Regions from separate parts of the Cobetia sp. 4B genome, predicted to be linked through region 2. Evidence: predicted binding sites of a transcription regulator. Region 2 holds the regulator's gene; the other holds the start of a gene.

Region 1 (7,456 bases), 1.5 Mb from region 2:
GCACCATGTCGGCTTCAATGCCGAAGAGCTTGGCGAAACGCTGGAAGCGGTCTGCGAGGGCATGCTGGCCTACGGCATGGCACCGCAGACCGGGCGCCATCATGCGGTACTGCCCATCAATCCCAAGCTGCAGTATCACTACTACCCGGCCCACGCCCAGCGCATGGTGTTCGCGGATGGTGACGAGCATATGGTGGTACTGGGCGGCATCGCCCTGCTGGCGACAGCACCGATGACGACTCAGCAAGAAGGGAAGCAGCGTCCCGCAGAACAACTGCTGCCGGAACATACGCTGTGCCAGCTCAGCGCGTAACAACTTCTTGGCAGCACTGCGCAATGAGATGAGTCGCATTCAGCCCCCTGCGCATGCGTAGGGGGCTCTTGTGTTCAGAGGGTGACATGACCTGTCATGCCATACCCTTCACACCCTCTCTTGCCATCACTCTTCATGGCATCACCCCATGATGTCATCACTGCACGACTCGCCGCTTTCCCCCGCCGCTTTCCCCCGCCATGCCTGCGCCTTGTGTCTGAGCCTCTAAACCTAACGTCGCAGACAGGTTATCAACAGAAGCTGTGGAAAAAGCTGTGAAGAATCTCTGTACATCTAGGTATCGCCATCGAGATCAGGCGAACGCAGACAGATTGATCAAAAATTGATCAGTCGTCCGCAAACAGCGCCAATTCCCCTTCCGACCACGCATCTGGCAGTGCATCAGACAGTGGGTCAGGCGGCCACTGCGGCAGCGGCTGTGGCCGTAGTGAACACACCCAGCAACCCTCCATATCAGCCTAGAGACGAGAGCGCCAATGTCACTGGCGTGTTCGTGATCTGCCCGCCCAGCCAGTATGCCCCCAGATAGCCCACGCTGTAGGCCAGCAACAACGCCGGGAAGAAGCGCAGATAACTCATGAAGCTCACCTCGCGCACCTTGGAAAGCGCGATCACCCCGGCGGCGGAGCCAATCACCAGCAACGAGCCACCCACGCCTGCGGCATAGGTCAGCGCCAGCCACTCCGCATCGTTCATGCTGACATCCGCCTTGAGCACTGCGGCGGTCAGCGGCACGTTGTCCACCAGCGCCGAGAGCAGCCCGACCAGATAATTGGCCTGCATCGCCGGCATCAGGGCGTAGAGCTGTGCCAGGCCTTCCAGCAGACGAGCTTCCTTGAGCGCCCCGACCATCAGCAGGATGCCGAGGAAGAATAGCAATGTATCGAATTCGATAATACGAATGTAATCAAGTATGCGGCGCTCTTCGCTGTCGCTGCGTCGTTCGGCGACATGCCCGAGCAGGAACATCAACGACATCCCGAACAGGAAGGTCAGCAGCGGCGGCACGCCAAACAGCACGTTGAGCCCGAGGGTCGACAGGATGGTGGCCAGAAACAGCCAGGCGACCAGACGATCAAGACGCCGGGTCTCACGCGGCTCGCGCACCAGATTCACCTCGCCTCCCAGCCCGGGCAGCAGTAACGTCGCCAGCAGCATCACGCTGAGGAAGGACGGCAGCGCCAGCAGCATCAGCTCGCTGATGCGCACCTTGCCCGCCAGGAAGATCATCAGCGTGGTCACGTCCCCGGTGATCAGCGCCACGCCGCCGGAGTTGACGGCGAATACCGCCAGCACCGCAAAGCGCAGCGTCTTCTTCGGCGCCAGGCCCAGCGACAGCACCAGGGTCAGCGATACCAGCGTCGCCGTGATGTTGTCGGCCAGCGATGAAAAGGCGAAGGCAAAGAGCCCCGTCAGATACAGCAGGCCGCGCTCCCCGATGCGTTTCGGCAGCAGGCGGTAGATCAGATTGGCGATCAGCCCCTTGGCATTGAGGAAGGCCACGAAGGTCATCGCCGCCATCAGAAACAGCCACAAGGTGGCGATCTCGAGCAGGTTCTCGTTCAAGGCCTCGGGGACATCATCCACCGCCAGGGCCGCGGGGCCGAAGATGAACAGCAGCAACCAGCTGAAGGTGCCCAGCAACAAGGTCGTCTTGGCCTTGTTGAGATGGATCACATCCTCGATGGCAATCAACACGAAGGCGGCCAGCGCCAGCCCGATCAACAGTCCCTGCAACCACATGCCACTCTCACTCCCTGAGATATCGTCGCGCAGCGGCGGCGATGATTGACGGTGCCCGGCGTGACTTCAACGTGAACCCTGCCACGACCTTTCCCTTGCACCGACCCGTCACACGACCGGCAATGCATCTCATCACAGCTGCGTGCGCCCCGCCATTCGACCTGAGGGGCGTTCGATTCGTGCAACGCAGGGTTGCCATCCCCCACGCAAGCGGGGTGGGCATCCACTCTTGGGTGAATTACGATGGCGCCACCTGATGAAGGAGTCATGCATGTCGAGTATCAGAGGTGTCATCAGCCTTGTCTTTCTGATCATCAATACCCTGTGCTGGGCGCTGCCGCTTTACCTGCTGGCCGCACTCAAGCTGATCACGCCATCGCGTCGCCTGCAGTTGCACATGCTGGAGGGGCTCAACCGCCTCGCCATGGGCTGGATCGGCACCAACAACCTGTGGATTCGCCATGTGCTGCGCCCGCGCTGGGACATCCACGTGCCGCCATCGCTGCGCGATGGGTCCGCCCGACGTCGCTGGTGGCTGGTGATCGCCAATCATCGCAGCTGGACTGACATCTTCGTTCTCCAGTACGCCCTGCATCGTCGCACGCCGATGCCCAAGTTCTTCCTCAAGCAGGAGCTCATCTGGGTACCGGTGATCGGCCTTGCCTGGTGGGCGCTGGAATTCCCGTTCATGCGCCGTTACAGCCGGCAGAAACTGGCCAGCAATCCGCGGCTCGCCGAGCGTGATCGCGAAGCGACGCGACGCATGTGCGAGCGCTCGCGTCAGGCGCCGATGGCGATCTTCAACTTCGTGGAAGGCACTCGCTTCACGCCCGCCAAGCACAACCAGCAGCAAAGCCCTTTCCAGCACCTGCTCAAGCCGCGTGCCGGCGGCAGTGCCCAGGTGATCAACACGCTTGGCGATCGACTTTCCGGTATTCTGGATGCCACCCTCGATTACCGGCATGCCGATGCCAGTTTCTGGCAGTTCCTGTGCGGTCACGGGGGCGACATCACGCTCGTCATCACTCAGCGGCCGTTGGAGCCCTGGATGCTGGACGGCAACTATCATGCGGACGCCGCCTATCGCGAGCGCTTCCAGCAATGGCTCAATCAGGTCTGGAAGGACAAGGATGCCCGACTGTCACGTGCAGGGAATGACATTGATGAACACTGAATACGGCCTGAATGCCGCGGACTTCTCGGCACGAGCGCAGGCCGAACCTGACGTGAACCGTCCACTTCTGCAGCATGCCGGCCTCGCGCTGCGCTGGCTGGCGCTGATCTGTCTCGGCCTGTGGCTGAGCGGCTGCGCGACCGGCAGCTACTCCGGCTCGCCGGCCGGCCAGTGGGTCACCATCCAGAAGGGCGATACCCTGGGGCAGATCGCGCGCGATGCCGACATTCCCCTGCTGCGCCTCACGCGCTTCAATCCGGGCGTCAAGATTCGTGACCTCAAGGTCGGTCAGCGCATCCTGGTGCCCACCGCGCGTGAGCGGGCGCCCTCCGGCGGCCCGTATCGCTATCAGCTTCGCCCCGGCGACACCTACTCCAAGGTCGGGCGCTATTTCGGTGCCAGCCCGCAGCGCATTCAGGCCGCCAACCCCGGCAAGGACCCCAATGATCTCGATGTCGGCATGCTGATCTCGGTGCCGCTCAACGGTGGCCCGAGCCGCAGCGCCCCGGCCGCGCGCGCCAGCGGTGGCAGCCTGGTCGCCCGCCCGGACCCCGGCCCGCTGCAGAAGCCGGGCCAGTCATGGCGCTGGCCTGCCGCCGGCAGCGTGACGCGTGAATTCGGCACCAACGGCAATGGCCAGCTGGCGCCCATGCAGATTCGTACCGCCGCCAGCGGCATCGCCAGTGCACCGGCGCGGGGCGAAGTGCGCTTCGCCGACTCCATGCGCCAACTGGGCAACGTGGTCATCCTGCACCACTCCGGCAACCTGCAGAGCGTGCTGGCCCAGTGCGGCGAGATTCTGGTCAAGGTGGGTCAGCAGGTCACTCCGGGCACGCCGCTTTGTCGCGTCGCACGCGGCAACAACGGTCAGCATGAATTGCTGTTCGACGTGCGCCACGGCGGCAAGCCGATCGACCCGCGCGAGATTCTCGAGAAGCGCTGAACCAGCGTTGCTTCACGGCGCCAGCCCGACATGGCGCCACCTCCAATCCCCGCCAGATGACGACAGCGCCGGTGCCACGCCGGTGACTGTCGTCCTTGCTTGACGATTCATGAGACAACCCTCATACCTCTGAGTTGTGAGGGGTTGAGGGTGTGTCATCGCTTCGTCACCTGCTTGTTATGCCGCCGTCACTCCCTCTCTCGATAATGACCACAATAGTCATCTAGGGAGACGTCATGGAGCGCATTGCCTTCGTCAGTGAAACCTGGCATCCGGAGATCAATGGCGTGGCTCATACCTTGAGTCATCTGTGCGATCAACTCATCGCACGCGGCTGTGAGCTCCAACTCATTCGTCCCGCCACCCGAGATGGCAGCCTGGAGCCGCGTGTCCAGCAGGAGCTTCAGGTACGCGGCTTCCGCCTGCCCGGATATGACACCGTGCAGGTCGGCGTGCCGGCGCCGCAGCGCCTGATGCGCATGTGGCGCGAGCATCGCCCCTCCGTCGTCTATATCGCCACCGAAGGCCCGCTGGGCATCAGCGCGCTGATGGTCGCCCGCCGTCTGGGCCTGCCGGTGGTCGCGGGCTTCCATACCAATTTCGATCAATACAGCACCCACTACCGGCTCAAGGCGCTACGCCCGCTGGTGCGGCGCGGCCTGCGCCGCTTCCACAACGCCGCCAACATGACGCTGGTACCGACCCGCACCCAGGCAGACAGCCTGATGCAGCAAGGTTTCGAGCATGTGCAGGTGGTGGGACGCGGCCTGGATTGCGAGCGCTTCTCGCCCAGTCATCGCAGCGAAGCATTGCGCAAGTCATGGGGCGTCAGCTCACAGCAACCCGTCGCGCTGCACGTCGGACGCCTGGCCGCCGAGAAGAACATCGAGCTGCTGATCCGCACCTATGAGGCCATGCTGGCCGTGCAACCGGACCTCGCCCTGGTGCTGGTGGGAGACGGCCCGCTGCGCGAGCGCCTGGAACAGCGCCTGCCCGAGGCGATCTTCGCCGGCTTCCAGACCGGTGAGGCGCTGGCCGCCCATTACGCCAGTGCCGACCTGTTCGTCTTCCCGTCACTGTCGGAGACCTTCGGCAATGTGGTGCTGGAAGCCATGGCCAGCGGACTGGCCGTGATCGCCTTCGATTACGCGGCGGCCGCCGAGGTGATCCGCGATGATCACCAGGGCCTGCTGGCGCCCTGCAGCCAGCCGGAGCGCTTCATCGAACAGGCGGTGGAGGCCTGCCAGCGGCCGGCCCGCATCGCCAGACTGGGACGTGCCGCCCGCGTGCGCGTCGAACCATTGGGCTGGAGCCGCATCGCCGAGGGCTTTCTGACCTGCCTGCGTCACGCCGAGGAGAAGCCCGATGCACGATCGCAGCCTTCCCGTCTTTGAGCGACTGGACCTTCTGGAGTGGCGCCTGTGCCGCCAGGTCGCGCGCCTGGCGCTGTTCCGGCCGATACTCACCCTGTTTCGTATCGTCTCGCGCCTGGGTGACTGGCCGGTGTGGGCGCTGCTGACGCTGAGCCTGCCGCTGCACCATGCCATGGGCGGCTGGCTGTTTCTGGAATTCGGCCTGGCGGCTGGTGCCGGGGCACTGCTCTACCGCGCGCTCAAGACACGGCTGTGTCGGGAACGCCCGTTCATCACTTTCAATACCATCAACTGCACCATGCCGCCGCTGGACCGCTACAGCTTTCCCAGCGGTCACACCCTGCATGCTGCCCTCTTCGCCAGCCTGACCGCTCAGCAGCTGCCGGAGCTTGCCATCCTCGTCACACCGCTGGCACTGCTGATCGCGCTTTCCCGGGTGATCCTTGGCCTGCATTACGTCAGTGATGTGCTGGCCGGCGCGCTGCTGGGGCTGGGCCTTGCCGAGGTGGCCATCCTGACCTTCGAGGCGCTGCTGACGACCTGACACTCGCGAGGCATGCGTCAGCCCGGGGTCGGCGCGAATCGAGAGCCACTTGCCCAACCTGACGCGGCTCTGGCACTCTCGCCGCATGACGACTCCTTCTGCTGGCGATGATCTCTTCGCCGCCCTCTCGACCTCTGATTCGACGTCCGCGGCTGATGGGGCTGCGCGCCAGGCGGCGCATGGCTCGGCCCGGGCAGCTCGCCCGCGCGAGCTGCCCGATGACTGGCTAACCCTCGCGCACGGCTGGTACCGCCACCCGCTGCATCCGCTGTATCTCAAGCCGCGCGCCCTGACGCCGCTGCAGGCCGATCAGGCCCTCGTCACGCTGGAGGGCGATCTCGACTGGCAGCGCCCCAGCCTTAGCGTGCATGGCAAGACGCACCCGATTCCACGCCGCCAGGTGTGGATGGGCGATGTCGGCGCCCGCTATCGCTACTCCGGCAGCCTGTTCGAACCCAACCCCTGGCACATGACCGCCTGGCAGCTGGGCGAGCTGTCGCGTCATGCCATCAATCACGAGCTCAGCCCGCAACGCGATGACCTGGGACGCAGCGAGCCCGTGATCCCGGAGCATTTCAACAGCCTGCTGGCCAATCGCTACGCCGATGGTGCCGACCGCATGGGCTGGCACAGCGACAACGAGCCGGAACTGGGCACACGCCCGATCGTGCTCGCCATCTCGCTGGGACGAGAGCGCCCCCTGCGCTTCAAGGGCCATCCGCGCAGCCCCTATGCCGACACGCCGGCGTTCAACCTGTGGCTGCCACACGGCTCGCTACTGGTGATGGGCCGTGGCTGCCAGGACCGCCTCCATCATGCGCTGCCACCACGCAAGCTGGAGGGGCTGCGCATCAGCCTGACCTATCGCCAGCTGCTGACGCCCTCGCGCTGAGGTCATCTTTCTTGTGCACTCTGCTTTCTCTCTTCTCGCTCTCCCCTTGCCTTCTTCCTACCCTCTTCCTGCTCTAACGCCTTCTTTGTTGTCCCTTTTGGTTGTCCCTTCCAGCGTCACTGCGCCCCGGGGTCAATCCGCCGACGGGTAACGCGCGCGCAGGGTCTCCAGCATCGCCTGTACCGCCACCGACAGCTCATGGCGGCCGCGACGGATCACCCCGACCCGCTGCTGAATCTCGGGGCCTGTCAGCGGCAGACACTGACAACCCAGCGCACTCATCTGCGCCGCGCTCATCGCCGGCACCGCGCTGACGCCCAGACCTTCCGCCACCATGCGCCCACAGGTGACCAGCTGGTGGGTCTCGAAGGCGACATGCAGCGCCATGCCTGCATCCTCGAGGCGCTTCTCGAGCATGCGACGCACCCCCGAGGGCCGCTGCAGCGTGATGAA
Region 2 (7,456 bases):
CGGCGTGGCCGATGAGACGCTGAGCTATGCGCGCGAAGAAGCCGGCGATGGCGTGGTCGATCAGGTGCTCGAAGGCATTCCGGGCCTCAAGCAGTTGCTGTGACGCCTCGAGGGCGTTGAGAGGGTCTTCTCGAACAGCCCCTCGCAAGTAAAGGCTCGCAAGAAAGGCTCGCGACAACTGCTCATGACAAAAACAACGCCCCGCTGATTCTCTCAGCGGGGCGTCTTTCGTTCATGCAGGCACGGCACAGGGTCATTCAGCGAATGCGCTTGAGCAATGACTGCAAGCGGTTGAGCTGGGCCGAATCGCCGACCAGCCGCACGCGCTGGTCCATCAGGCCTTGCAGGAAGGCACGCGGCGAAGGCTTGAGCAGAAAGACCACCGCACTGTCGCTATCGGCGAAGCGCAGCTCAAGCTCGGTATCCACCGGCAGGCCACTGCCCGTGGTGACGCCCGCGTGGGACATGCGGTAGTGACGCGCGATGCTCATGTCTTCGGTCGCGACACCCCAGTCCAGCGGACGCTTTTCCAGCTCGGCACGAAATTCGGGGTCACGCTTGAAGGCCCGCTTGAGCAGCAGACCCAGCACCCACAGCAATATCTTGAGCTTCATGGTGTCATTCCTTGAATCGCGAAGCGTCGGTCACGCAGGCCATATGAAAATGCCACCGGCCCCGCAGGGCGGAACCGGTGGCATCAGCATGACAGCCGACAGGACTTTTGATGACGACGATTGAAAGCCATGGCGACAGCCACCCCGGGTCTGCGCTGAAGCACGAGCCGAGGTTACTTGGTCACTGCATCCTTCAACGACTTGCCGGGTTTGAAGGCAACGGTCTTGCTGGCCGGGATGGTCAGCGGCTTGCCTGTCTGAGGGTTCTTGCCGGTACGCGCCGCACGCTGGCGCACGGTGAATGACCCGAAACCGATCAGTGAGACGTCATTGCCTTTGGCCACGGTATGAGTGATCTCGTCGAGAATCACGTTCAGTACCTGACTGGCCTTGTCCTTGGATAGATCCGCACGCTCGGCGATGGCCGCAGCGAGTTCTGGCTTGCGCATGAAAAGCCCTCCTGGTTTGGCATTCTGCACGGGCGGCCAAGCCGCCGTTTCCATTGTTGTTCTTGCACTTGCTAGCGGTGGCGTATGGCGGCGACGCAATCCGCTCCCGGCAAGCTTTGCCGTATCAAACCTGTCGATGGCAGCATTCTGTCAGACGACGCCCGCTGAGCAGCATGTCTGACGGAGCATTCACTATCGTGCCTGACCGCGCTGGCAGCAAGGGATTTACGACCATCGATCATGGCATCGCCTAGCCTAGCAACGGCGGCGCCTGCCGCGCTAGCTCGACTTTCCTGCGAACGGCGGCGCCTGTCAACGCATATCCAATCAAGCGTTCGTTCATATCCAGTGCACGCGCTTCGAGGTCATCGCCTTCACCGTTGATTTCCCAGCGCGCCACGGCCGAACGCGGCGGATAGGCCACCACCGGCAAGGCCGGTGTCTTGACCAGCACCGGCCACGCCTTCCAGTCGAGCACGCTTGGCTCACCACACAGGTTGGCTGCCAGGGTGCGCGCGGCCATCTGCAGCGGCTGGACATACATGGCATTGACGCCCTCGACACTGGCGCAATCGCCCAGCGCCCAGATATGCGGCTGTGAGGTGGCCAGGTGACGGTCGACACGGATGCCGTCGCCGCCGGCGCTCAGGCCCGCGGCCTGCGCCAGACGAATGCGCGGCGCCAGCCCGGTGGCCAGCAGAACCACGGAGCCCGTCAGGCGACGACCGCTCTGCAGGCGCACCTCGACCGGCGCGACCTGACGCTCGGCCTCCTCGCCTGAGCTGGCGGCGATGGTCTCGACCATCTCGCCCTGGCGACGCGTCACGCCGAGCCCATCCAGCGCCGCGCCCAGACGCTGCCCCAGTGCTTGCGGCAGCAGTCCATCCAGCGGAGTTTCCTCCGGCGCGACCAGCGTGACGCGGTGGCCGGCCGCCGTCAGATCATTGGCGTATTCACAGCCGACCAGTCCGGCACCGACAATCACCACGTGCCCGTCTTCCCCGCGCTCGCGGGCCTTCGACAACGTCGCGCAGAAGGCCGCATAGTCGTCGAGGTCATTGATGCTCTGCACGCGTGAGGCCACTTCCGCGGCGACGGGGAAGGGACGACGCGGCGCGGCGCCGAGTGCCAGCACCAGCTCGTCATAGGCCAGACACTCCTCGCCCAGCCATAGCTGGCGGGCATCACCGTCGATGGCAGTGACGCGTTGATGGGTACGCAGCTCGGCATTCAGCTCGTCCACCAGCGCCACCGGCGCCTGACGCGACAGGTCGGTGGCCGACATCTTCTTGGCGAAGGCGGTGGACAGCATCGGCTTGGCGTAATCGTGGCCGCTGTCCTGGCTGATGAGGATCAGCCGGCTGTCCTTGTCACGCGCACGCAGCGCGCGCGCCAGACCAATGCCCGCCATGCCGGTACCAATGATGACAAGGGTGCGAGGGTCGTGCATGGCACCATCTCCTGAGATCGATCCGAAGGAAGCGCTGATGAAAGAGCGCCAGCAGCGTCCGTCATGAACGCCGATGAATGCGCCCAGCATACCAGCCCGCCAGCAGTGCAGGCATGCCTGAGCGGGAGGCCTTGCCGCCCGGCCATGCTAGACTCGCCATTTCGTCATCCTGACAGGGAATTCACCGTGGTCCGATGCCCAGCAGGCGAGCCTCATCGCGCAGCGCTCACGCCACAGACCTCCACCTGTGAGGCGCCTCATTCGTCAGCCGAGCCCCTATGCCAGCCTGCGCCTCGCTGGCCTTTGCCCACGCGCGTCATGCCCGCTGCTTCGGCGGCGGTGCGCCGTCATTGGCAGCCGGCTGCCGCACTGCAAGGTGTCATGCCGGCCGGCTGGTGGGCGTGGCTCTCCTCGTCGGACTCGCTGACCCAGCGTCTTGCCAGCGCCATGAAGCAGCAGGATGAACGCGATGGCCAGCCCATTCAGGGCCTGCGCGTGCGCCTGCTGCTGCAGGACACCGGCCCCGCGCGGCTGGATGAGGCACGCCTGCTGGGCATCGGCCCACGCCGGCATGTCTGGCGACGCGAAGTGGCGCTCTGTCATGGCGATACGCCATGGGTGATCGCACGCTCGCTGGCGGCGCTGGACCTGGCTCACGGTCATCGCCTCTCGACGCTGGGCGAGCGCTCGCTGGGCCATTGGCTGTTTCGCCAGCCCGACCTGACCCGCAGCGCCATCGATGTCAGCCGCGCCCCGCTGGTGCTTTCGAGCCCCAGGCCGCTGGCCCGCACCACCAGCCTGTGGATGCGCCGCTCGATGTTCTCGCATGGTCGCTTCAAGGTGCTGGTGCAGGAGGGCTTCACGCCGGCCTTCCAGCACGCGCTGCAGCTGGCCTGAGCCTTGCGCCCGACTGGCCTCGTTTCTCTCTTCCCTTGCCCACTACCACCCGCCCAGGAGTCCCGATGACCGCGTCATCCACTTCCGCCGCTTCGCGTCCTTCCAGACTGGCCGACTACCTCGCCCTGACACGGCTGGACCGCCCCATCGGCACCTGGCTGCTGATGTGGCCGACCCTGTGGGCACTGTGGCTGGCGGCAGATGGCATTCCCGAGCGCACGACCCTGCTGATCTTCATCGCCGGGGTCTATCTGATGCGCGCCGCCGGCTGCGTCATCAACGACTACGCCGACCGCCATTGGGACAAGCATGTCGAGCGCACGCGAGACCGGCCGCTGACCTCGGGTCGCATTTCGGAGCGCGAGGCGCTGACGCTGTTCGGGGGGCTGGTCGCGGCCGCCTTCGTGCTGGTGTGCTTCACCAACCTGACCACGGTGCTGCTGTCGATCGTCGCCGTGCTGCTGGCGGCCAGCTATCCGTTCATGAAGCGCTTCCATCATCTGCCCCAGGTGGTGCTGGGCGCCGCCTTCGGCTGGGCGATTCCGATGGCGTTCGCCGCGACGCTGGAGGAGGTACCGACCTACGGCTGGTGGCTGTTCGCGGCCAATCTGATGTGGACGGTGGCCTACGACACCGCCTACGCGATGGTCGATCGCAACGACGACCTCAAGGTGGGCATCAAGTCCACCGCCGTGCTGTTCGGGCGTGCCGACAAGCTGATGATCGGCCTGTTGCAGCTGGGCATGCTGGCGGTGCTGATCGGCATCGGCCTGCAGCTGGCGCTGGGCATCTTCTACTGGCTGGGGCTGGCCGCCGCCGCCGTCACCTTCGTCTGGCAGCAACGTCTGATCCGTGAGCGTGAGCGTGCGCCCTGCTTCCAGGCCTTCCTCAACAATCATTGGACAGGTCTGCTGATCTTCGCCGGTATCGCCCTGGCGACCTGGCCGATGAGCTGACTCCTGCATAAACATTAGTATTATTTAATTTAAAGCGACCTCTGCCCTCTGTTGCTCCCCAGCCCACGGTTCATGCCTGCCTGCCGCGCCTCCAAGGCGGCTGGCAGGCTTGCGTGCAAGCTGCCATGCTGGCAGTTGTCATCTCGTTGTCATATAAGCGGGTTGTAATCGTCATCGACTTGTCATTCTGGCGCGTGCGCCGACTGCTGCATGGGATCTAGCGATGAGCTCCAAGACCGTACTGATTGTCGACGATGAATCCTCGATTCGCGAGATGATCGCCGTTGCCCTCGAAATGGCGGATTACCGCGTGCTGGAGGCAGACAATGCCCAGGACGCCCACGCCATTGTCGTCGATGAAAAGCCCGATCTGCTGTTGCTGGACTGGATGATGCCGGGCACCAGTGGCCTGGAGCTCGCGCGGCGCCTCAAGCGTGACGAGACCACCTCGGAGCTGCCGATCATCCTGTTGACCGCCAAGGGCGAGGAAGACAACAAGATTCAAGGCCTGGAAGCCGGGGCCGACGACTACATCACCAAGCCCTTCTCGCCGCGCGAGCTGGTCGCCCGTCTCAAGGCCGTGCTGCGTCGCACCACTCCCAAGGGAGTCGAGGAGGCGGTGGAAGTCGAGGGCCTGATGCTCGACCCGGCCAGCCACCGCGTCACCGCCCACGGCAACTCGCTGGATGTCGGCCCGACCGAATATCGCCTGCTGCAGTTCTTCATGACGCATCAGGAGCGTGCCTACACGCGCAGCCAGCTGCTCGACCAGGTATGGGGCGGCAACGTCTATGTCGAGGAGCGCACCGTGGACGTGCACATCCGTCGCCTGCGCAAGGCGCTGGGCACAGGCCATCAGCATCTGATCCAGACCGTCCGCGGCACCGGTTACCGCTTCAGCGCTCAGGCCTGAGGGATTCATGCGCTATTGGACCAACGAGCTATGGCGCCTCGGCTACCTTGCCGGTGGCTTCGGCCTGATCGGTGGCCTGCTGGGCCATCTGGGCTGGGGCCTGGCGCTGGGCCTTTCGCTGTATCTGTTCGTCCATCTCAAGCACTTGAAGAGCCTCTACACCTGGCTGATCACCAATCCCCATGAAGAGCCGCCTCCCGGCGATGGCGTCTGGGGAGACCTGCTCGATCGTCTCTACCGCTACCAGAAGGGCCAGCGTCAGGCTCAGGAGCGACTGCGCAGCATCCTCAACCGTATCCAGGAATCCTCCGAGGCCATGCGCGACGGCCTGGTGATGCTGGACAACCACGGTGACATGGAATGGTGGAACAGCGCTGCCGAGCAGCTGGTCGGTCTCAAGGCCAGCCACGACCGTGGCCAGCACATCACCAACTATCTGCGTGACCCCGTCTTCATCGACTACTTCAATCGGCTGGCCTACCGCGAGCCGCTGACACTCCAGTCGCCGCTGTCTGACAACCTGACGCTGCAGATCTCCATCACCCTGTTCGGTGACAACGAGCGTCTGGTCATGCTGCGTGACGTCACCCGCCTCTATCGTCTTGAAGAGATGCGCCGCGACTTCGTGGCCAATGTCTCCCATGAGCTGCGCACGCCGCTGACGGTACTGGCCGGCTATCTCGAGACCTACTCCGATTACGCCGATGACCTGCCACCGCGCTGGCAGCGTGGACTGGGCCAGATGCAGAGCCAGACCGACCGCATGCAGCACCTGGTCGAGGACCTGCTGACCCTGTCACGCCTGGAAACCGACGAGCTGTCCGACAATGGTCGCTGCATCGACATGAGCGCCCTGCTCGGCCATATCCGCGACGACGCCGAAGGCCTGTCCCAGGGGCGCCACACCTTCTCCATCGAGGCCGATGCCTGCCTGTCTCTGCGCGGTGAGGAGCAGGAGCTGCGCAGCGCGATCTCGAATCTGGTCTTCAATGCGGTGCGCTACACCCCCGAAGACTGTCACATCACCCTGCGCTGGAAGGCGGATGACCAGGGCCTGCTGGTCGAGGTGGAAGATGACGGGGACGGCATCGACCCGGTCCACCTGCCGCGCCTGACCGAGCGCTTCTACCGCATCGACAAGGGCCGCAGCACCGCCACGGGAGGCACCGGCCTCGGGCTTGCCATCGTCAAGCATGTGCTGATTCGCCATCAGGGCCATCTGGAGATCGACAGCCACCCCGGCGAGGGCGCGCGCTTCCGCTGTCACTTCCCCGACGAGCGTGCCTGTCAGGCGAGCGCTCCCCAGGCCAGCAGTGCGCTAGCCCAGTGATGGGCTGATTCCGTGATGATCTGACCCGGACGCCAGCCCAACGCAGAACGCCCCGCAGCCACCTCGAAAGGAGGCGTCTGCGGGGCGTTTCGTTTGGTCAATCAGACGACGCTGCGGCTATTTCAGCGACGTGCCAACTTAGCGACGAATCAGTTCAGCGACAAGCCAGCTCTGCGACAGGCTGTCTCAACGACGCGGTGCCGGCAACTGACGGTAGTGGCTCTGCCACATCAGTACCGCCCCGGCGACGGCGCCCGGGATGAACAGCAGATTGGCCAGCGGCACCAGCGTCATGACGAACACCGCGGCGCCGAAGGTCAGTGAGGGCCACCAGCGCGCCTTGAGGCGCTGCTTCATGTCACCGAAGCTGACCTGATGGTTGTCCATCGGGTAGTCGAGGTACTGGATCGACATGCTCCAGGCCGAGAACAGTCCCCACAACAGCGGCGAGAGCAGGTTCAGGCCCGGGATGAAGCCGATGATGAACAGCGCGATCATGCGCGGGATGAAGTAGCCCAGCTTGGCCATTTCACGCCCCAGCGAGTCGACGCCGATCTTCATCAGGCCACGATCATCGTCGATCAGGGTGCCATCCAGACGATGCTCGACCTTCTCGGCCAGAATGCCGTAGAAGGGCGCGGCGATCAGGTTGGTCACCAGGCTGAAGGTGAAGAACACCACCAGCAACAGACTCACCACCAGCACCGGCCAGATCAACCAGCTGAGCCAGTCCAGCCACGCCGGAACCTTGAGCATCCAGTAATCGATCCAGCCACCGAACTGGTTGAACAACACCCACAGCGTGATGCTGTAGAGCACCAGGTTGATCGCCAGCGGTACGAATACG

Evidence for each region. Region 2 encodes PhoB, which activates phosphate uptake and scavenging genes when phosphate is short. Its sites were predicted from a motif close to TGTCATANNNNTGTCANA; they were not measured.
Region 1: a site for PhoB is predicted at 4,348-4,365, ahead of H2O77_RS06175 (glycosyltransferase family 1 protein). Genes of this name have one in related genera too.

Annotation. Positions count from the first base shown of each region.
Region 1 covers NZ_CP059843.1:1,437,607-1,445,062, reverse strand. Annotated here, with positions in the region: gene H2O77_RS06195 (DUF1338 family protein) at 1-313, shown strand, start outside; gene nhaD (sodium:proton antiporter NhaD) at 788-2,077, opposite strand; gene H2O77_RS06185 (acyltransferase) at 2,349-3,251, shown strand; gene H2O77_RS06180 (LysM peptidoglycan-binding domain-containing protein) at 3,241-4,194, shown strand; gene H2O77_RS06175 (glycosyltransferase family 1 protein) at 4,431-5,588, shown strand; gene H2O77_RS06170 (phosphatase PAP2 family protein) at 5,560-6,111, shown strand; gene H2O77_RS06165 (alpha-ketoglutarate-dependent dioxygenase AlkB) at 6,197-7,003, shown strand; gene H2O77_RS06160 (LysR family transcriptional regulator) at 7,136-7,456, opposite strand, start outside.
Region 2 covers NZ_CP059843.1:4,243,236-4,250,691, forward strand. Annotated here, with positions in the region: gene H2O77_RS17440 (DUF2780 domain-containing protein) at 1-103, shown strand, start outside; gene H2O77_RS17445 (hypothetical protein) at 258-614, opposite strand; gene H2O77_RS17450 (HU family DNA-binding protein) at 788-1,063, opposite strand; gene H2O77_RS17455 (FAD-dependent oxidoreductase) at 1,314-2,513, opposite strand; gene H2O77_RS17460 (chorismate lyase) at 2,832-3,410, shown strand; gene ubiA (4-hydroxybenzoate octaprenyltransferase) at 3,476-4,366, shown strand; gene phoB (phosphate regulon transcriptional regulator PhoB) at 4,590-5,279, shown strand; gene phoR (phosphate regulon sensor histidine kinase PhoR) at 5,287-6,609, shown strand; gene cysZ (sulfate transporter CysZ) at 6,796-7,456, opposite strand, start outside.